5 linked regions of the Natrinema sp. SYSU A 869 genome follow. The protein of the gene in region 4 binds, or shares a complex with, the protein of the main gene of each other region. Links are inferred from orthologs where the notes say so. Each region holds a gene or a part of one and is shown on either strand. Other genes may lie near its edges.

Region 1 (2,916 bases), 1.8 Mb from region 4 along the record:
CGTCGTTCTCTGTCATGTCGCGTCGTCTGCGATTCGAATGAGCTCGTTGAGCTTTGCGGTTCGCTCGCCGCCGACGGCACCCGTCTTGATGAAGGGTGCGTCGGTCGCGACGGCGAGGTGTGCGATCGTCGCGTCTTCGGTCTCGCCCGACCGATGGGAAACGACCGAGTCGTAGCCGTTCTCCGTCGCGAGCTCGATCGCGTCGAACGCGTCCGTCAGCGTCCCGATCTGATTCGGCTTGATCAGGATACTGTTGGCCGCGCCGCGATCGATTCCCTCGACGAGACGGTCGGTATTGGTGACGAACAAGTCGTCACCGCAGATCAGCGTCTGATCGCCGACCTCGTCCGTGAGATCGGCGAAAGCGTCGTAGTCGTCCTCGTCGAGCGGGTCCTCAACGTAGACGAGGTCGTACTCCTCGACCAGTTCCGCGATGTAGGCGATCTGTTCGTCGGTGTCACGGCTCCGGTCACTGTACTCGTACGTTTCTGACTCGGAATCGTACAACTCAGCGCCGGCGACGTCCAGTCCGAAGCCAATGTTAAAGCCGACCTCGTCCTGCACCATCGAGACCGCCTCGGCGACGATTTCGAAGGCCTCGCTGTCGTCGATCGACGGTGCCCACGCACCCTCGTCGCCCTTGCCACAAGGAACGTCGCGTTCCTCGAGCAGGTCGGCGACGGCGGCGTGGACGGCCGCGTTGGCGAAGACGGCGTCCGCGACACTGGGTGCACCGACGGGTGCAGCCAGGAACTCCTGAATGTCGGTCGCGTCGGCGGCGTGTTCACCGCCACCAACGACGTTGCCGAGCGGAATCGGGAAGTTGTCGCCACGGAACGTGCCGCCGAGGTGCTGGAAGAGCGGGGCACCGAGCACGTCGGCACCGGCCTTCGCGGCGGCCATCGAGATCGCGACCGCGCTATTGGCACCGATCTCCGAGAAGTCGTCGGTACCGTCGGCGGCGTGGAGCGCAGCGTCGACGTCGCGCTGGTTACCCGCGTAGACCTCGCCGACGAGGCGGGGAACGGCGTGTTCCCTGGCCGCGGCGATCGCCTCGCTCGGCGGCCGCTCGACGGCCTCGTACTCGCCTGTACTGGCACCGCTGGGTGCCGCAGCGCGGCCGAAGCCGCCACTTTCGGTTACAACATCGGCCTCGACCGTCGGGTTTCCTCGCGAGTCGAGGATCCGACGAAGCCGGATGTCGGTAATGAGCGTCATTTTCGATCGTACCCCCGCTTGACGGTAAACGGCAGCACGTCGGCATCGTACTCCTCGGCGGCGATGAGGATCGGTTGGGTCTGCTCGGTCTCGATCAACACCGGCGCGCCATAGGAGACCTGCAGCGCTCGAGCGCCGAGGATGCGTGCCTTCTCGTAGCGATTGTGCTGTTGTTGTTGCATTGTTACTGGTACGGGGAGACGACGTCGACTAGATCCTTGTGACTGACGAGCATGCGTCGACAGCAGTAGCGATCGACGCCGAGCTCATCGAGGACCATTTCGGGATCCTCGTCGCCCTCGTTTGCTCGTTCGTCGAACTCCTCCCAGTGTTCGGCGACGACGTTGCCACAGGTGAAACACCGGACCGGTACCATCATGCTTGAATCACCTTAGCGGTAGGACTTCTGGTAGCGCGCCCGAGCGCCCGGGCCGCCCCACTTCTTCGGTTCGGACTGACGAACGTCGTTGACCAGCAGCGACCGATCGAACTCCATGAACGCGTCGCGGAGTTCGGCGTCGTTCGAGTGCTGGACGATCCCGCGTGCGATGGCGGTCCGGACAGCGTCGGCCTGTCCACTGATTCCGCCGCCCTCGACGCTGACGTTGATGTCCATCTCGTCGCGCAGGTCCTCGCCCACGATGCGGAACGCCTCGAGCATCTTGAGCCGGGACATTTCGGGTTCGACCAGTTCGACGGGTTGGGAATTGATTCGAACGCGACCCTCGCCTTCGCGCACCGTAGCGCGAGCGACGGCCGTCTTTTTCTTGCCACTCGTGTTGGTTACCATGTGACGTTAGCACCTAACTGTTCGGACACTTCGTGTAGGTGGACGAAGCGGATGTTCGACAGGCGGTCCAGCGACGTCCCCTCGATCACTTCCGTTTCGTGATCGTCGTCGTTCTCGTAGGGATTGCCGACGTAGACGCGGACGCTGTCGAGTGCCTCGCGGCCACGGGTTTTCTTGTACGGAAGCATCCCGCGAACGGACCGCTTGAAGATCATGTCCGGTCGTTTGGGGTAGTACGGCCCGCGGTCCGAGCCAAGTTCTAGCCGCGTACGGTACGTCTCGAAGATGTCATCCTCGTCGCCGGTGATAACTGCGTCCTCGGCGTTGACGATCGCAACACGGTTGCCGTCCAGCGCGCGCTGGGCGACTTCGCTTGCGACGCGACCGAGAATACAGTCCTGTGCGTCGACGACGAGATCTGCGTCAAACTCTGCGAGACTCATCGAATCACTCGGACGTTAGACCCTTCGGGGTTGTTCTCGAGTACTTCCTCGAGCGGTACCGTTTCGCCGACCTGATCGATCTTCGTCTCTGCGGACGAAGAGAAGTTGACGGCGGCGACGGTAACGTTTTTCTGTAGTGCGCCGGATCCCAGCACTTTGCCAGGAACGACGACAGTCTCTTCTTCGCGTGCGTATCGCTCGATGCGGCCCAGGTTCACCTCAGCGTGGGTGCGCCGGGGCTTCTCGAGTCGATCCGCAACGTCTCGCCAGACATCGGCGTCCGTTTCGCGGGACGTCGACTTCAGCTCGGCGATAAGATCGTTGAGCCTCGGATTAGTCTTGCTACTCATTGGTATCCTCCAACTGCTAACTGATCGACGACGCGAGGAACTGCGCCGTCGACTGTGGAATCGAAATTGTTGTACTGCCGACCGAACTCGGTCGTGAAGCGATCGCATACTGCTC
Region 2 (3,078 bases), 1.9 Mb from region 4 along the record:
CTGGACCGCCGGCGGCGGCGAAAACGCTTCCTTGGGAATCGACTCGACGAGTTCGATATCCGCGTAGTGCTGACTCGAGACCGAGAGCCGACCGTACTCGCTCGTTCCCGACTCTGCGACCATCCGCTCGGCGAACTCCTGTTGAAACATCAAAATGAGCGGTTTCTTTTCTGGAAACAGCCGGAACGCGATCTCGCTCGAGACGCCGTAGGGAAGGTTCGACACCGACGCCGAGAAGTCGGGGAGTTCGACCTCGAGAGCATCGCCCTCGATCACGGTTAACTCGCCGGCGTCGATCTCCTCGGCGAACTCCTCGCGCAGGAACGCGGCGAGTTCGCGGTCGCGCTCGACGACGGTCACCTCATCGCCGACCGCAAGCAACCGGTCAGTCAGCGCGCCCGTTCCGCCGCCAATCTCGAGCAGGTGGCTCGTATCGGCATCGATCTCCTCGAGATAGGTCGGCAGCCGGTCCAGCACGCGATCGTCGACGAGGAAGTGCTGGTCGCGGTCCGGATCGCCGCGGACGCCGGCCCGGGCGATCAGTCCGTCTGGATCTCTCATTGCCGGCGCTTTGGCTGGGGCAGGTGTAAACGCACCGTCTCGCAGTCCCCTTTCGCTACGGGTTCTCGCTTCCGACGGTCGCTCGAATCACTCGCAAAAAAGTCCGCGCGCTCTCTCTCTCTCATTGACGGAAAGCGGGGAAAACTCGCGACCACATTCGAGCGAGCCGCGCTACTGGTTCTGTTCCTGTTCGCGCCGACCCACGAACGTCTGATACTTCAGGTCGTCGTCGCGCAGTTCCTCGAGAATGCGATCGACGAGGATTTCATCGGGGTCGTGGAGCCCGGAGACGCGATCGGACAGCTCCTCGAAACTCTCGAAGGGTTTGCGCTTTCGCTCGTCTAAGATGCCGTTGCGGAGCTTCTTGCCGATCCCCGGCAGCAGGTTTAGCTGGTGTAGTCGCAGCGTGATCGGCTGGGCATCGTTGTAGAAGTCGACGAACCGCTCTTCGTTCTCCTCGACGAGGTCGGCAACGACGTACTCGAGTTCCGACTGGGCACCTGAGGAGAGGTCCTCGTACTCGACGCGGTGACACTCGGTAACGATGTCGCGTTCGGCCGGCGGTTCGACGACGACTTCGCTGCCGATCGTGAGCCGCTCGTCCTCGTCGAACGCGACCTGATAGAGCTGGAAGTCATCGATGCCGACAGCGTAGCCTGCCGGTGACTTTGCGTACTGCGGTCGGCCGTCGTCCGACAGACCGTGTGCGAGGTAGTCCAACACAACCGCGCGCCGAACGTCCGTCTCGTCGCCATCGGCTTCGCTCATTGGTTTACAATACGGTGACGGCGTACTTAAAGAGTCGGCTCGCTTTCAGGCGACCGGACAACGAAGGGTTTCGGGCGATCCGCACCCTTGAGACGCCGATATCGTTCCGGCCGACCGTCTCAGGCGTACTGCGCGACGACGTTGAGAATCTCGTCGAGTTCGTCCCCCGACAGCGAGTACCGCTGCTGTGCGTACACCGACCGGAGTTCGTCCCGGTCCTGTGGCAGCAGGTTAGCGATCTTGTAGGCCGTCGGCTCGTCAACCTTCTCGATGTCCAGCAGGTCGTCGACGAGCGTCTGGGCCTCCTCGGGCTCGAGGACGGCGAATCGGTTCGCGTGTTCGATCGCTCGCGCGAGCTCGTAGCGCAGCTCGCGATCCTCGTCCATCGCACGTTCGGCTTCGATGTCGGCGAGCAGCTCCTTCGTCTCCGAGACCGTCAGGAACTCCTCGTCGACGATCTCTTTGAAGATCGTCATCCTGCGGTTATATCCGGCTCTTTTCCTGGTTCTGTGCGCGCATGTGGGCGGCGGTCACGAGCAGCGTTTTCTCCTTGCTGCCGTCGACGATCTCAACCTTGAAGGCGTCGCCCTGTTTGCCGATGACTTCACCGGTGCGACCGTCGAATCGCGGGTGGAAGCGACCATCCGGGATGCTTGGGTCGATCTTTAGGTGGACTTTCTCCCCCTCCTCATACTCCTGAATCGCACGCTGTGGCGGCGAGGTACCGCGGTCTCGAGGATCGTTCGCGAGCTTTCTTCGGGTTCCCTGACGAGGGCCATTAGATTTCGGCATAGTCGTACGACCGCTTTGTCCGGTGACGGTTATAAAACACACGTATTCCGCCTCCCTTTTTCTCAATGTTCTCGGACGGCGTCGCCAGCCGCGAACCCTGACGAGAACTCGATCCGTCGAGATCGAATTCTTGCGCTGTATGGCATCTCAACGGTGGTCAGTGCGCCTGCGTCTGCCTGGGAACTGCAATGAATTCGGTGGTCGTCGGACGGCCAGTTTCGGACGACAACCGTCTGTGTGAGATTGCCGTCTCGAAGGAGACACGTCACCGAGACGGTCTGAGTCGGCATATCAGGCGTGCAGGAAACTCATCGCGTAGAACAGCGACCGTTCGTAGATGTCCGGTTCGATCGAGAAACCGAGATGGGAACCGATGTAGGCGTTGTTGAAGTGGCCGTACCGCGGCCCCTTCAGAATTCGCAGCGTCAGCCGGGGGTCCATCTCCATCCGAACTCGCCGCCGGTCGGTTCGTTCCGGTAGGCCCTCAACAATCTCGTGTCCGCCGCCGTCGGCCGTAAACCGCATGTAGTGGTCGTCGACCAGCGAGAGGACGACCTCCGTCTCCGATTCGAACCCGATCCCGCGGCGCTTCGCGTCGAAGTTCTCGTAGGCCGCCGGCACGTACTCCCGAAACGCCTCGAGCGTCGGCATCGGATCCGACTCGTAGGTGAACTCCCGGTCCGCGAGTTCGGTCTCGATGTATTCCTGCCGTTCGTCGGGATCGACGGGCTCGTAGGGGACAGACTGCTCGCCAGCAGCGACATCGAACCAGTCGCCGCTATTGAGGAGGACGCACTCGGCGTCGTCGTCGACCCGATCCTCGTCTGCGAAGTAGTCTCGCGCCTGCGTTCGCGTCGACCGGGCGACGTACTCGTTTCTATCTGCTAGATCGCCCGCGAGCGTGTAACTCCCCGCGAAGGGCATATAGTAGTCGGGCTCGAGTAGTTCGAGGAACCC
Region 3 (3,054 bases), 990 kb from region 4 along the record:
CTGTGTCATGACATGTTGATAGACATTCATCTCGACGGCTCGTATCGCCTTCCGACTCACGGCGTCGGCCGCTCGAGCGGCGTGGTCGAGCGCTTCGTTTCCCGTCTCGACCGCTTCGTCGATATCGCGGTCCTCGAGCGCGTCGTACGACTCCGAGAGTTTCTCACCGGCGACGGACAGGTCCTCCTCCGGCTCGGTGCCGACCTCCTCGGCCTCGCCTTCGCTCACGCTCGCTTGGACGGCGGTCTTCTCCTTGACGTCTCGGTCGAAGGTCTCGTGGGCCTTGGGTCGCCACTCGTCCCACTTGTCGAGCGCAGTCGCGAACCAACTGGACGAATCGGCATCGGCCGGCTCGTCGAGCTCTCGAAGTGCCTGCGTGATGCGTTCGCCGTGCTCGACTACCGTATCCCAATCGCCGACTACTTTGAATCCAGAAATGCTCTCTTCCATCGGATGGGATACGCGCTCACCGGTATATGTACTCACCCCGGGAGCCGTCGGGTGAGACGTCCGCCCGCTCAGCGGGACGTTCCGATAAGAGCGGTCGGCCGCGTCTCGGTGACGGGGAAGGATATCCGCTATTCGCGTCCGTCGGCGGCCTCGAGCAGGTTCCAGAACCGTTCCGTATCGCCCTCGAAGCGCTCGAGCAGGTCGCGCATTTCGGTCCGGTGGTCGTCGGCAACTTTCACGTGGACCATCCCCTCGTCGGGCTGGCCGTAGACGACGCTCGCGCCCTCGGGCGCAGCAACGATCGCCGGCAGGGCAACCAGGTCCTCCTCGCCGTCGACCAGGATCGTCGTGGGTTCGTCCGTCGAGAGCGCACGTCGAAGCGCCCGAACGACCGGCGCGGAGAGTTCGGCGGGCGGGTTCCGCACTTCGATGCTCGCACCAGACGTGACCGCGTCGCGGATCTCTTCGTCGACCGCGCTGCGTTTGGTTCGGCCGTCGACGAGCGCGACGTCCGGTCGGCGGCCCGCCTGCAAAAGGTGGTAGGTGACGACATCGCCAACGGCGATGATCGGGCCGTCGACGGTCTCGAGGAGCCGTTCTGCGTCGGTTTCGATCGGGCCCATCGGCTCCTTGAGCTCGTGGCGGAGGTCGTCCGGCAAAACCAGTAGCTGGTCGTCGTCGGCGAGCGTCGGCTCTTCGTTGTCGTCGCGGGTCACGCGAGTCAGCGAACCTTCAGGGCGTACGCGCCCGGTTCGGTGATCTGCATCTCCGTTGCGATCTGACTCTCTTCGGGGTGGGCGATGATGACGTAGCCCGCCCAGTCCTCGGTCAGCGACGAGGAGTTACAGGCGTCACAGGTCTCGTTGTCCGGTTCGTTGACCCGGTGACACTCGCGACAGACGAGGCGGTCGGATGCCATGGTTATTCACCTGCGGTCGCTTCGCGCTTTTCGCGTTCTTCTTCGAGCCAGCCGTGTTTGCCGAGCCCGGGCTGTTTCGCGGTGAGCCCGATCTTCGAGTCGCGAGGGTTGCGTTCGTCGATGCTCTTGGTGACGATTCGGGCCCGGACGGCGTCTTCGACACCGAGCGAGCGCGCGGACTCGTTCGAGGCCAGCCGCTGGTTCTCGCCATCGAAGGCGAGATATTCGTCGCTGATCTGCGAGACGTGCAGCAATCCGTCGACGGGGCCGATCCCGACGAAGGCACCGAATTCGACGACTTCGACGACGGTGCCGTCGACGACCTCCTGCATCTCCGGATCGAAGGTGACGGCGTCGAACTCGGCCTCGTAGTAGACGCCCGGCCGGTTTGGCAACACCGTTCCTTCGCCGATATCGTGGACATTGGTGACGGAGACGACGCTCCCGACCTCTTCGTCCATCCGCCCCTCGAGTTTGTCCTGGAGCAGTCGCTTGACTCGGTCCGGCGAAACGTCGCCGAGCTCTTCCGGCGGTACTTCTACTGTGTCCTTCAGTCTAACCCGTTTGTACATCTATGGTTGAGTGATCGCTAACTTGTTTCTCCCGCGTAATGCAATTACCGGTCTGCTCGCCTCGAGCACCCGGTCGCGTAGCGGGCGGTCGTTCGTGACGACGTAGTCGACTGCACCCTCACGGGCGAGTTCGACCAAAGCGTCGTCAGCGTACGATGCCTCCGTGTCGACGACGAGACAGCGTTCGGTCGCCAGGTCGTGGCCGACGGTCGCGGCCATTCCCTCCTGGCCGCCCTTCTCCGAGAGTCGCCGGAGTTCCTCGAGGACGGCCTGTGGAATCGTCGGTTCGAACGAGTCCAAGAGCCGCTCGAGTTCCTCGAACAGCCGTACGTCGAGTTCGACCGGCATCATGAGCGCGCTCGTATCGAGGGCGACCCGCGTCCGCGTGCTCATTGCCTCAGTCCGTGAGCGTTCCCAGACCGATCAGCCGCCAGCGCGCGCCGATGCGGCGGTTGATCGCGATTTTCGTCCCTGGATCGGCGGCGACGGGTCGCTTGAGTTTGACCTCACACTCGCCCTCGCGGGCGCTGGTGACCGAGCCGACGGTCGTCGCTGTGCCGACGGTCATCATCAGCGGTTCGCCCGTGCTGATTTCGTCGACCGTCTCGCCGCTCTCCGCACCGACAACCCGCTCGAGCAGGTCGACATCCATGGTGAACTCGTTCCACGTCGGCGGGAGCGAGCCCGGCGGACCGGCCATCCGGCCGGCCAGTGCGTCGCCCTTGGTGAGCGAGGGGTCAAGTCCGGTCCCGACGCCGAGCAGGCCGCCCGGTGTGACGGTTTCGGCGGCCTCGCCGCCGGCTTGGAGCGAGCGAATGGACGTCTCAATCGGGACGTACTCGGTCTTCCCGCCTTCCTCGACTTCACGGCCGGGCCGGATCTCGAGGTCGTCGCCGACCTCGAGTTCGCCCTGAACGAGACTGCCACCGAGAACGCCGCCGGCGAGGTCTTTCGCGGTCGTGCCTGGCTTGTTGATGTCGAAACTGCGGGCGACATGCATTCGGGGATCGTCGTCGGGGTCCCGATCGGGGGTGGGGATCTCCTCCTCGATTGCCTGAATGAGCAGGTCGAGGTTGACCTCCTGGCCTGCGGAGACGGGGACGATCGGGGCGT
Region 4 (3,080 bases):
TTCGATCCCTTCGAGGCCGGGAATGCCCTCGACCCCCATGGATGCCAGTTCGCGTTTGAGTTCCTGTTCGTCCTCGACGTTCTGGGAGAGCTCCATCGACTGCGCGAAGTTCTTCACCAGCCCACAGTTCGGACCCTCCGGCGTCTCGGAGGGACCGATGCGACCCCACTGGGTCGCGTGCAGGTCCCGCGCTTCGAAGTGGGGCTGCGAGCGTGAGAGCGGGCTGCGAAGGCGACGCAGGTGTGACAGGACGCCCATGAAGTCAGTTCGGTCGACCAGCTGGCTCACGCCGGAGCGGCCGCCGACCCAGTTGCCCGTCGCGATTGGGTGCTCGAGTCGCTCGGTCAGGACGTCCGATCGGACGACCGTGTTCACCGAGAGCTGCCGGTTGCGCATGTTGGCACGCTCGAGCTGGTACTTCACGTCCCGGGCCAGCTTGTTCAGCGCGGTCCGGAACAGGTCTTTCATCAGGTCGCCGCTGACCTTCAGTCGCTTGTTCGCGTAGTGGTCCTTGTCGTCGGACTCGCGTCGACCGAGTGCGAGTTCGAAACAGGCCTCGGCCATCCGACAGAGGTAGTGGGCCTTGTTGATCCGGACGTCCTCCTCCTCGACACCGTCCTCATGGAGGTGGGGAAGCAGGTAGCGATCGATAACGTAGTTGGCCCGCTTGAGCTGGTAGTTCTTGCCCTGCCCAGAGGCGACGCGTTTGCCCAGTTCCTCGATGGCCTCCTCCTCGGTCTGGACCTCTGCTTCCTCCAGGTTCTCGAGCATGTACTTGACGACCTCAGGGTCGTTCGAGACCTTGTGGACGATCTCTTCGTCCGATTCGAGGCCTAGCGCACGCACGAGAGTGACGAAGTTGATCGAGCCCGATACCGAGGGGAAGGAAACCTCGAGGAGACCCTCACGGTTCCGTTCGCACAACACGAGAGCACGGTAGCCACGGCGTTGCGAGAAGGTCTTCGCGACCTGAATCTCGTCGCCGTACTTGGTGTCGTACTCTGCGAGGATCTTATTCGGTGCGAGGTCCTCGCTGGTCATCAGCACCCGCTCGGAGCCATTGACGATGAAGTAGCCGCCGGGGTCTGCAGGGTCCTCTCCGATCTCGATCAGTTCCTCGTCGGAGAAGCCGGCGATGTTACACTTGTCGGAGCCGACCATGATTGGCATCCGACCGATCTTCGTCTCGGTCGAGTCGACGACCCGCTCGTCGCCTTCCTCGCCCTTGACGATGGACATCTCCATGAAGACCGGTGCGGAGTAGGTGATGTTTCGAAGCCGGGCCTCCTGCGGGTAGAGGAGTTCTTCGGAGCCGTCCGCCTCACGGACACGCGGCGTGACGACACGGACGTCGCCCAGTTTGACGTGGACCGGCTCCTCGCCTTCCTTGTCGCCGATGTCCGTATCGATCGTCTCCTTCTCGTCGACGACCCGCTGCATTCCCCGGTTGAGGAAGGCATTGAACGAACGGTAGTGGTGTTCGGCGATCCGTTCCTTCGAGAAATATTCGCGTGAAATCTCTCGTCGTTTGTCGCGGTTGAGTTCAATTGCCATTTATTCTACCACGAGTCGGTATATGATCGACTGATCGGTTGTCCGCGAGTCGCGAACGATCTTGATGACGTTACCCGGCTCCGCCTCGTCCGGCAGAGCGGGATCGTTACGCTCGATCTTCGGTAAATCTGTACGGTCGATGTTGTATTCCTCGAGCACGTCCTCGAGAGCCTCCTCCTCGAGAACGGTGTGCTCCGGAACGAGTTCGTGTTGGCTTACGTCTACCATGTATTGGGTTGGGTGTGCGTGTCGGCTATCGGGAGAGAAGCGGCTGTCACGAGATACTACAGGCAGATAGCGGCGGGAGGCATTTAACGGTTACTAACTCGACGCACAAGCAGGGCTACCCGGCCGGGCGAACCTGACCGGAACCGTCGATCACACTCGAGAGTACCCGGTTATCAGTTATATTCCTTGTGGGTCGTGTGATTTAGTGCCACGATCCGGCGCGTATTCCGGGTTCGAGAGTGGAAATCGTGGCGCGAACGACCATACCATACGGCGTCTAATTGAAAAGCCTTAATGCTATCACCGGGAAATGAAGAGTTGCAGGTGGCCCGGGTGGTGTAGTGGCCCATCATACAACCCTGTCACGGTTGTGACGCGGGTTCAAATCCCGCCTCGGGCGTCTTCTTCCGCGAACAATTCCGATGAGTGCCGCGTAGCGTGTACTCGTCACTCATGAGCGAAAAGACGAAACGAGGGATTTGAACGATAGAACGAGCGAGCAGAGCGAGCGACGTTCAAGTGGTTCAAATCCCGCCTCGGGCGCTTTCTGCTGACGCCAATTCGTGAGAGAGGAGTAGACGGTGAACGAACGGATCGACCGAGCGTTTCCCGATTCAAATCCCACCTCGAGTACTTTTCAGTCACGTTCTAACATAAGTGAACCATTGGATGAATTGGCTGATGTTAGCACGGTGGTTGTCTTGCGGACGGAATATTTGTCATCAAAGCTTACAAACGACCACAGAGCAAAACCCTTAATACTATCACCGGGAAATGAAGAGTTGCAGGTAGCCCGGGTGGTGTAGTGGCCCATCATACAACCCTGTCACGGTTGTGACGCGGGTTCAAATCCCGCCTCGGGCGTCTTCTTCCGCGAACAATTCCGATGAGTGCCGCGTAGCGTGTACTCGTCACTCATGAGCGGAAAAGATGAAACGAGGGATTTGAACGATAGAGCGAGCGACGTTCAAGTGGTTCAAATCCCGCCTCGGGCGTTTTCTGCTGATGCTACTTCTCGAGTGATGAGTATAGCAGTGAGATCCACTGATCGCTACTGATCTGTCCAATCGTTTTTCTGTCAATGGGCGGCGCGGGACGCGATGCGTAACTCAAAAGCGGTCGGCGATGAAACCGAAGCGAGAGCGATTTCCAAACTGGTCGCCTGCGACTACAGCGTCTCGATTCCGTTCGGCGACAACGACAAATATGGTCTCGTCGTCAACGACGGAACCGATCTCTATCGGCTTCAGTGCAAAACTGGCTGGTCGAACAAAGCGGAAACGATCCGGTTCAATACC
Region 5 (2,887 bases), 1.8 Mb from region 4 along the record:
AAGGGTCTAACGTCCGAGTGATTCGATGAGTCTCGCAGAGTTTGACGCAGATCTCGTCGTCGACGCACAGGACTGTATTCTCGGTCGCGTCGCAAGCGAAGTCGCCCAGCGCGCGCTGGACGGCAACCGTGTTGCGATCGTCAACGCCGAGGACGCAGTTATCACCGGCGACGAGGATGACATCTTCGAGACGTACCGTACGCGGCTAGAACTTGGCTCGGACCGCGGGCCGTACTACCCCAAACGACCGGACATGATCTTCAAGCGGTCCGTTCGCGGGATGCTTCCGTACAAGAAAACCCGTGGCCGCGAGGCACTCGACAGCGTCCGCGTCTACGTCGGCAATCCCTACGAGAACGACGACGATCACGAAACGGAAGTGATCGAGGGGACGTCGCTGGACCGCCTGTCGAACATCCGCTTCGTCCACCTACACGAAGTGTCCGAACAGTTAGGTGCTAACGTCACATGGTAACCAACACGAGTGGCAAGAAAAAGACGGCCGTCGCTCGCGCTACGGTGCGCGAAGGCGAGGGTCGCGTTCGAATCAATTCCCAACCCGTCGAACTGGTCGAACCCGAAATGTCCCGGCTCAAGATGCTCGAGGCGTTCCGCATCGTGGGCGAGGACCTGCGCGACGAGATGGACATCAACGTCAGCGTCGAGGGCGGCGGAATCAGTGGACAGGCCGACGCTGTCCGGACCGCCATCGCACGCGGGATCGTCCAGCACTCGAACGACGCCGAACTCCGCGACGCGTTCATGGAGTTCGATCGGTCGCTGCTGGTCAACGACGTTCGTCAGTCCGAACCGAAGAAGTGGGGCGGCCCGGGCGCTCGGGCGCGCTACCAGAAGTCCTACCGCTAAGGTGATTCAAGCATGATGGTACCGGTCCGGTGTTTCACCTGTGGCAACGTCGTCGCCGAACACTGGGAGGAGTTCGACGAACGAGCAAACGAGGGCGACGAGGATCCCGAAATGGTCCTCGATGAGCTCGGCGTCGATCGCTACTGCTGTCGACGCATGCTCGTCAGTCACAAGGATCTAGTCGACGTCGTCTCCCCGTACCAGTAACAATGCAACAACAACAGCACAATCGCTACGAGAAGGCACGCATCCTCGGCGCTCGAGCGCTGCAGGTCTCCTATGGCGCGCCGGTGTTGATCGAGACCGAGCAGACCCAACCGATCCTCATCGCCGCCGAGGAGTACGATGCCGACGTGCTGCCGTTTACCGTCAAGCGGGGGTACGATCGAAAATGACGCTCATTACCGACATCCGGCTTCGTCGGATCCTCGACTCGCGAGGAAACCCGACGGTCGAGGCCGATGTTGTAACCGAAAGTGGCGGCTTCGGCCGCGCTGCGGCACCCAGCGGTGCCAGTACAGGCGAGTACGAGGCCGTCGAGCGGCCGCCGAGCGAGGCGATCGCCGCGGCCAGGGAACACGCCGTTCCCCGCCTCGTCGGCGAGGTCTACGCGGGTAACCAGCGCGACGTCGACGCTGCGCTCCACGCCGCCGACGGTACCGACGACTTCTCGGAGATCGGTGCCAATAGCGCGGTCGCGATCTCGATGGCCGCCGCGAAGGCCGGTGCCGACGTGCTCGGTGCCCCGCTCTTCCAGCACCTCGGCGGCACGTTCCGTGGCGACAACTTCCCGATTCCGCTCGGCAACGTCGTTGGTGGCGGTGAACACGCCGCCGACGCGACCGACATTCAGGAGTTCCTGGCTGCACCCGTCGGTGCACCCAGTGTCGCGGACGCCGTCTTCGCCAACGCGGCCGTCCACGCCGCCGTCGCCGACCTGCTCGAGGAACGCGACGTTCCTTGTGGCAAGGGCGACGAGGGTGCGTGGGCACCGTCGATCGACGACAGCGAGGCCTTCGAAATCGTCGCCGAGGCGGTCTCGATGGTGCAGGACGAGGTCGGCTTTAACATTGGCTTCGGACTGGACGTCGCCGGCGCTGAGTTGTACGATTCCGAGTCAGAAACGTACGAGTACAGTGACCGGAGCCGTGACACCGACGAACAGATCGCCTACATCGCGGAACTGGTCGAGGAGTACGACCTCGTCTACGTTGAGGACCCGCTCGACGAGGACGACTACGACGCTTTCGCCGATCTCACGGACGAGGTCGGCGATCAGACGCTGATCTGCGGTGACGACTTGTTCGTCACCAATACCGACCGTCTCGTCGAGGGAATCGATCGCGGCGCGGCCAACAGTATCCTGATCAAGCCGAATCAGATCGGGACGCTGACGGACGCGTTCGACGCGATCGAGCTCGCGACGGAGAACGGCTACGACTCGGTCGTTTCCCATCGGTCGGGCGAGACCGAAGACGCGACGATCGCACACCTCGCCGTCGCGACCGACGCACCCTTCATCAAGACGGGTGCCGTCGGCGGCGAGCGAACCGCAAAGCTCAACGAGCTCATTCGAATCGCAGACGACGCGACATGACAGAGAACGACGCAACCCAGGAAGGGCTCGACGCCGCCGAGGAGGCGATCGACGAGGAGCCAGCCGAAGGGGCTGGCCCCGCCGCCGACGCCGACGACGTCGAGCCAGTAGACGAACAGCCCGCCGACGCCGAGGAATCGCCCGCGGCCGACGCCGAACAAGCCGACGACGTCGACGAGGAGGACGCCGGTCCGACCCTCGACGACGACGTTATGTCCGACGAGGAGGCGGACCTACTGATCCCCGTCGAGGATTACCTCGGCGCTGGTGTCCACATCGGGACCCAGCAAAAGACCAAGGACATGGACCGGTTTATCCACCGCGTCCGGACCGACGGGCTCTATGTGCTCGACGTCTCGAAGACCGACGGCCGCATCCGTACGGCCGCGGACTTCCTCGCGAACTACGACCCCGAGCAGATTC

Evidence for each region.
Region 1: K6I40_RS17680 (region 4) and K6I40_RS08660 share a complex: the UniProt entries of both Methanocaldococcus jannaschii proteins name them as parts of the RNA polymerase complex. The link is inferred for Natrinema sp. SYSU A 869 from one-to-one orthologs.
Region 2: K6I40_RS17680 (region 4) and K6I40_RS27045 share a complex: the UniProt entries of both Methanocaldococcus jannaschii proteins name them as parts of the RNA polymerase complex. The link is inferred for Natrinema sp. SYSU A 869 from one-to-one orthologs.
Region 3: K6I40_RS17680 (region 4) and K6I40_RS22565 share a complex: the UniProt entries of both Methanocaldococcus jannaschii proteins name them as parts of the RNA polymerase complex. The link is inferred for Natrinema sp. SYSU A 869 from one-to-one orthologs.
Region 5: K6I40_RS17680 (region 4) and K6I40_RS08655 share a complex: the UniProt entries of both Methanocaldococcus jannaschii proteins name them as parts of the RNA polymerase complex. The link is inferred for Natrinema sp. SYSU A 869 from one-to-one orthologs.

What each region holds. Positions count from the first base shown.
Region 1 is NZ_CP082249.1:113,950-116,865, forward strand. Bases 1-2,698 are described here. They hold K6I40_RS08660 (DNA-directed RNA polymerase subunit N), read right to left. Parts: upstream 1,598-2,698; coding sequence 1,403-1,597; downstream 1-1,402. Other genes in these bases: rpsB (30S ribosomal protein S2), read right to left, coding at 1-16; eno (phosphopyruvate hydratase), read right to left, coding at 13-1,218; K6I40_RS08655 (DNA-directed RNA polymerase subunit K), read right to left, coding at 1,215-1,400; K6I40_RS08665 (30S ribosomal protein S9), read right to left, coding at 1,610-2,008; K6I40_RS08670 (50S ribosomal protein L13), read right to left, coding at 2,002-2,451. Also shown: more of K6I40_RS08675, read right to left, coding at 2,699-2,801. UniProt on the Methanocaldococcus jannaschii protein: DNA-dependent RNA polymerase (RNAP) catalyzes the transcription of DNA into RNA using the four ribonucleoside triphosphates as substrates.
Region 2 is NZ_CP082249.1:3,808,804-3,811,881, reverse strand. What follows is about bases 128-2,987. They hold K6I40_RS27045 (RNA polymerase Rpb4 family protein), read right to left. Parts: upstream 1,806-2,987; coding sequence 1,449-1,805; downstream 128-1,448. Other genes in these bases: K6I40_RS27035 (MBL fold metallo-hydrolase), read right to left, coding at 2,413-2,987; K6I40_RS27040 (50S ribosomal protein L21e), read right to left, coding at 1,813-2,121; K6I40_RS27050 (DUF655 domain-containing protein), read right to left, coding at 733-1,329; K6I40_RS27055 (16S ribosomal RNA methyltransferase A), read right to left, coding at 128-561. In the rest of the region: more of K6I40_RS27055, read right to left, coding at 1-127; more of K6I40_RS27035, read right to left, coding at 2,988-3,078. UniProt on the Methanocaldococcus jannaschii protein: DNA-dependent RNA polymerase (RNAP) catalyzes the transcription of DNA into RNA using the four ribonucleoside triphosphates as substrates. This subunit is less well bound than the others.
Region 3 is NZ_CP082249.1:2,913,970-2,917,023, reverse strand. What follows is about bases 157-2,992. They hold K6I40_RS22565 (DNA-directed RNA polymerase), read right to left. Parts: upstream 1,942-2,992; coding sequence 1,372-1,941; downstream 157-1,371. Other genes in these bases: K6I40_RS22555 (translation initiation factor IF-2 subunit gamma), read right to left, coding at 2,339-2,992; K6I40_RS22560 (DUF188 domain-containing protein), read right to left, coding at 1,942-2,334; spt4 (transcription elongation factor subunit Spt4), read right to left, coding at 1,172-1,369; K6I40_RS22575 (GTP-dependent dephospho-CoA kinase family protein), read right to left, coding at 579-1,166; K6I40_RS22580 (DUF5828 family protein), read right to left, coding at 157-450. In the rest of the region: more of K6I40_RS22580, read right to left, coding at 1-156; more of K6I40_RS22555, read right to left, coding at 2,993-3,054. UniProt on the Methanocaldococcus jannaschii protein: DNA-dependent RNA polymerase (RNAP) catalyzes the transcription of DNA into RNA using the four ribonucleoside triphosphates as substrates.
Region 4 is NZ_CP082249.1:1,921,847-1,924,926, forward strand. Bases 169-3,030 are described here. They hold K6I40_RS17680 (DNA-directed RNA polymerase subunit H), read right to left. Parts: upstream 1,783-3,030; coding sequence 1,555-1,782; downstream 169-1,554. Other genes in these bases: K6I40_RS17675 (DNA-directed RNA polymerase subunit B''), read right to left, coding at 169-1,554; K6I40_RS17695 (group I intron-associated PD-(D/E)XK endonuclease), read left to right, coding at 2,883-3,030. Outside these bases: more of K6I40_RS17675, read right to left, coding at 1-168; more of K6I40_RS17695, read left to right, coding at 3,031-3,080. UniProt on the Methanocaldococcus jannaschii protein: DNA-dependent RNA polymerase (RNAP) catalyzes the transcription of DNA into RNA using the four ribonucleoside triphosphates as substrates.
Region 5 is NZ_CP082249.1:113,539-116,425, reverse strand. Bases 1-2,669 are described here. They hold K6I40_RS08655 (DNA-directed RNA polymerase subunit K), read left to right. Parts: upstream 1-1,076; coding sequence 1,077-1,262; downstream 1,263-2,669. Other genes in these bases: rpsB (30S ribosomal protein S2), read left to right, coding at 2,461-2,669; eno (phosphopyruvate hydratase), read left to right, coding at 1,259-2,464; K6I40_RS08660 (DNA-directed RNA polymerase subunit N), read left to right, coding at 880-1,074; K6I40_RS08665 (30S ribosomal protein S9), read left to right, coding at 469-867; K6I40_RS08670 (50S ribosomal protein L13), read left to right, coding at 26-475. In the rest of the region: more of rpsB, read left to right, coding at 2,670-2,887. UniProt on the Methanocaldococcus jannaschii protein: DNA-dependent RNA polymerase (RNAP) catalyzes the transcription of DNA into RNA using the four ribonucleoside triphosphates as substrates.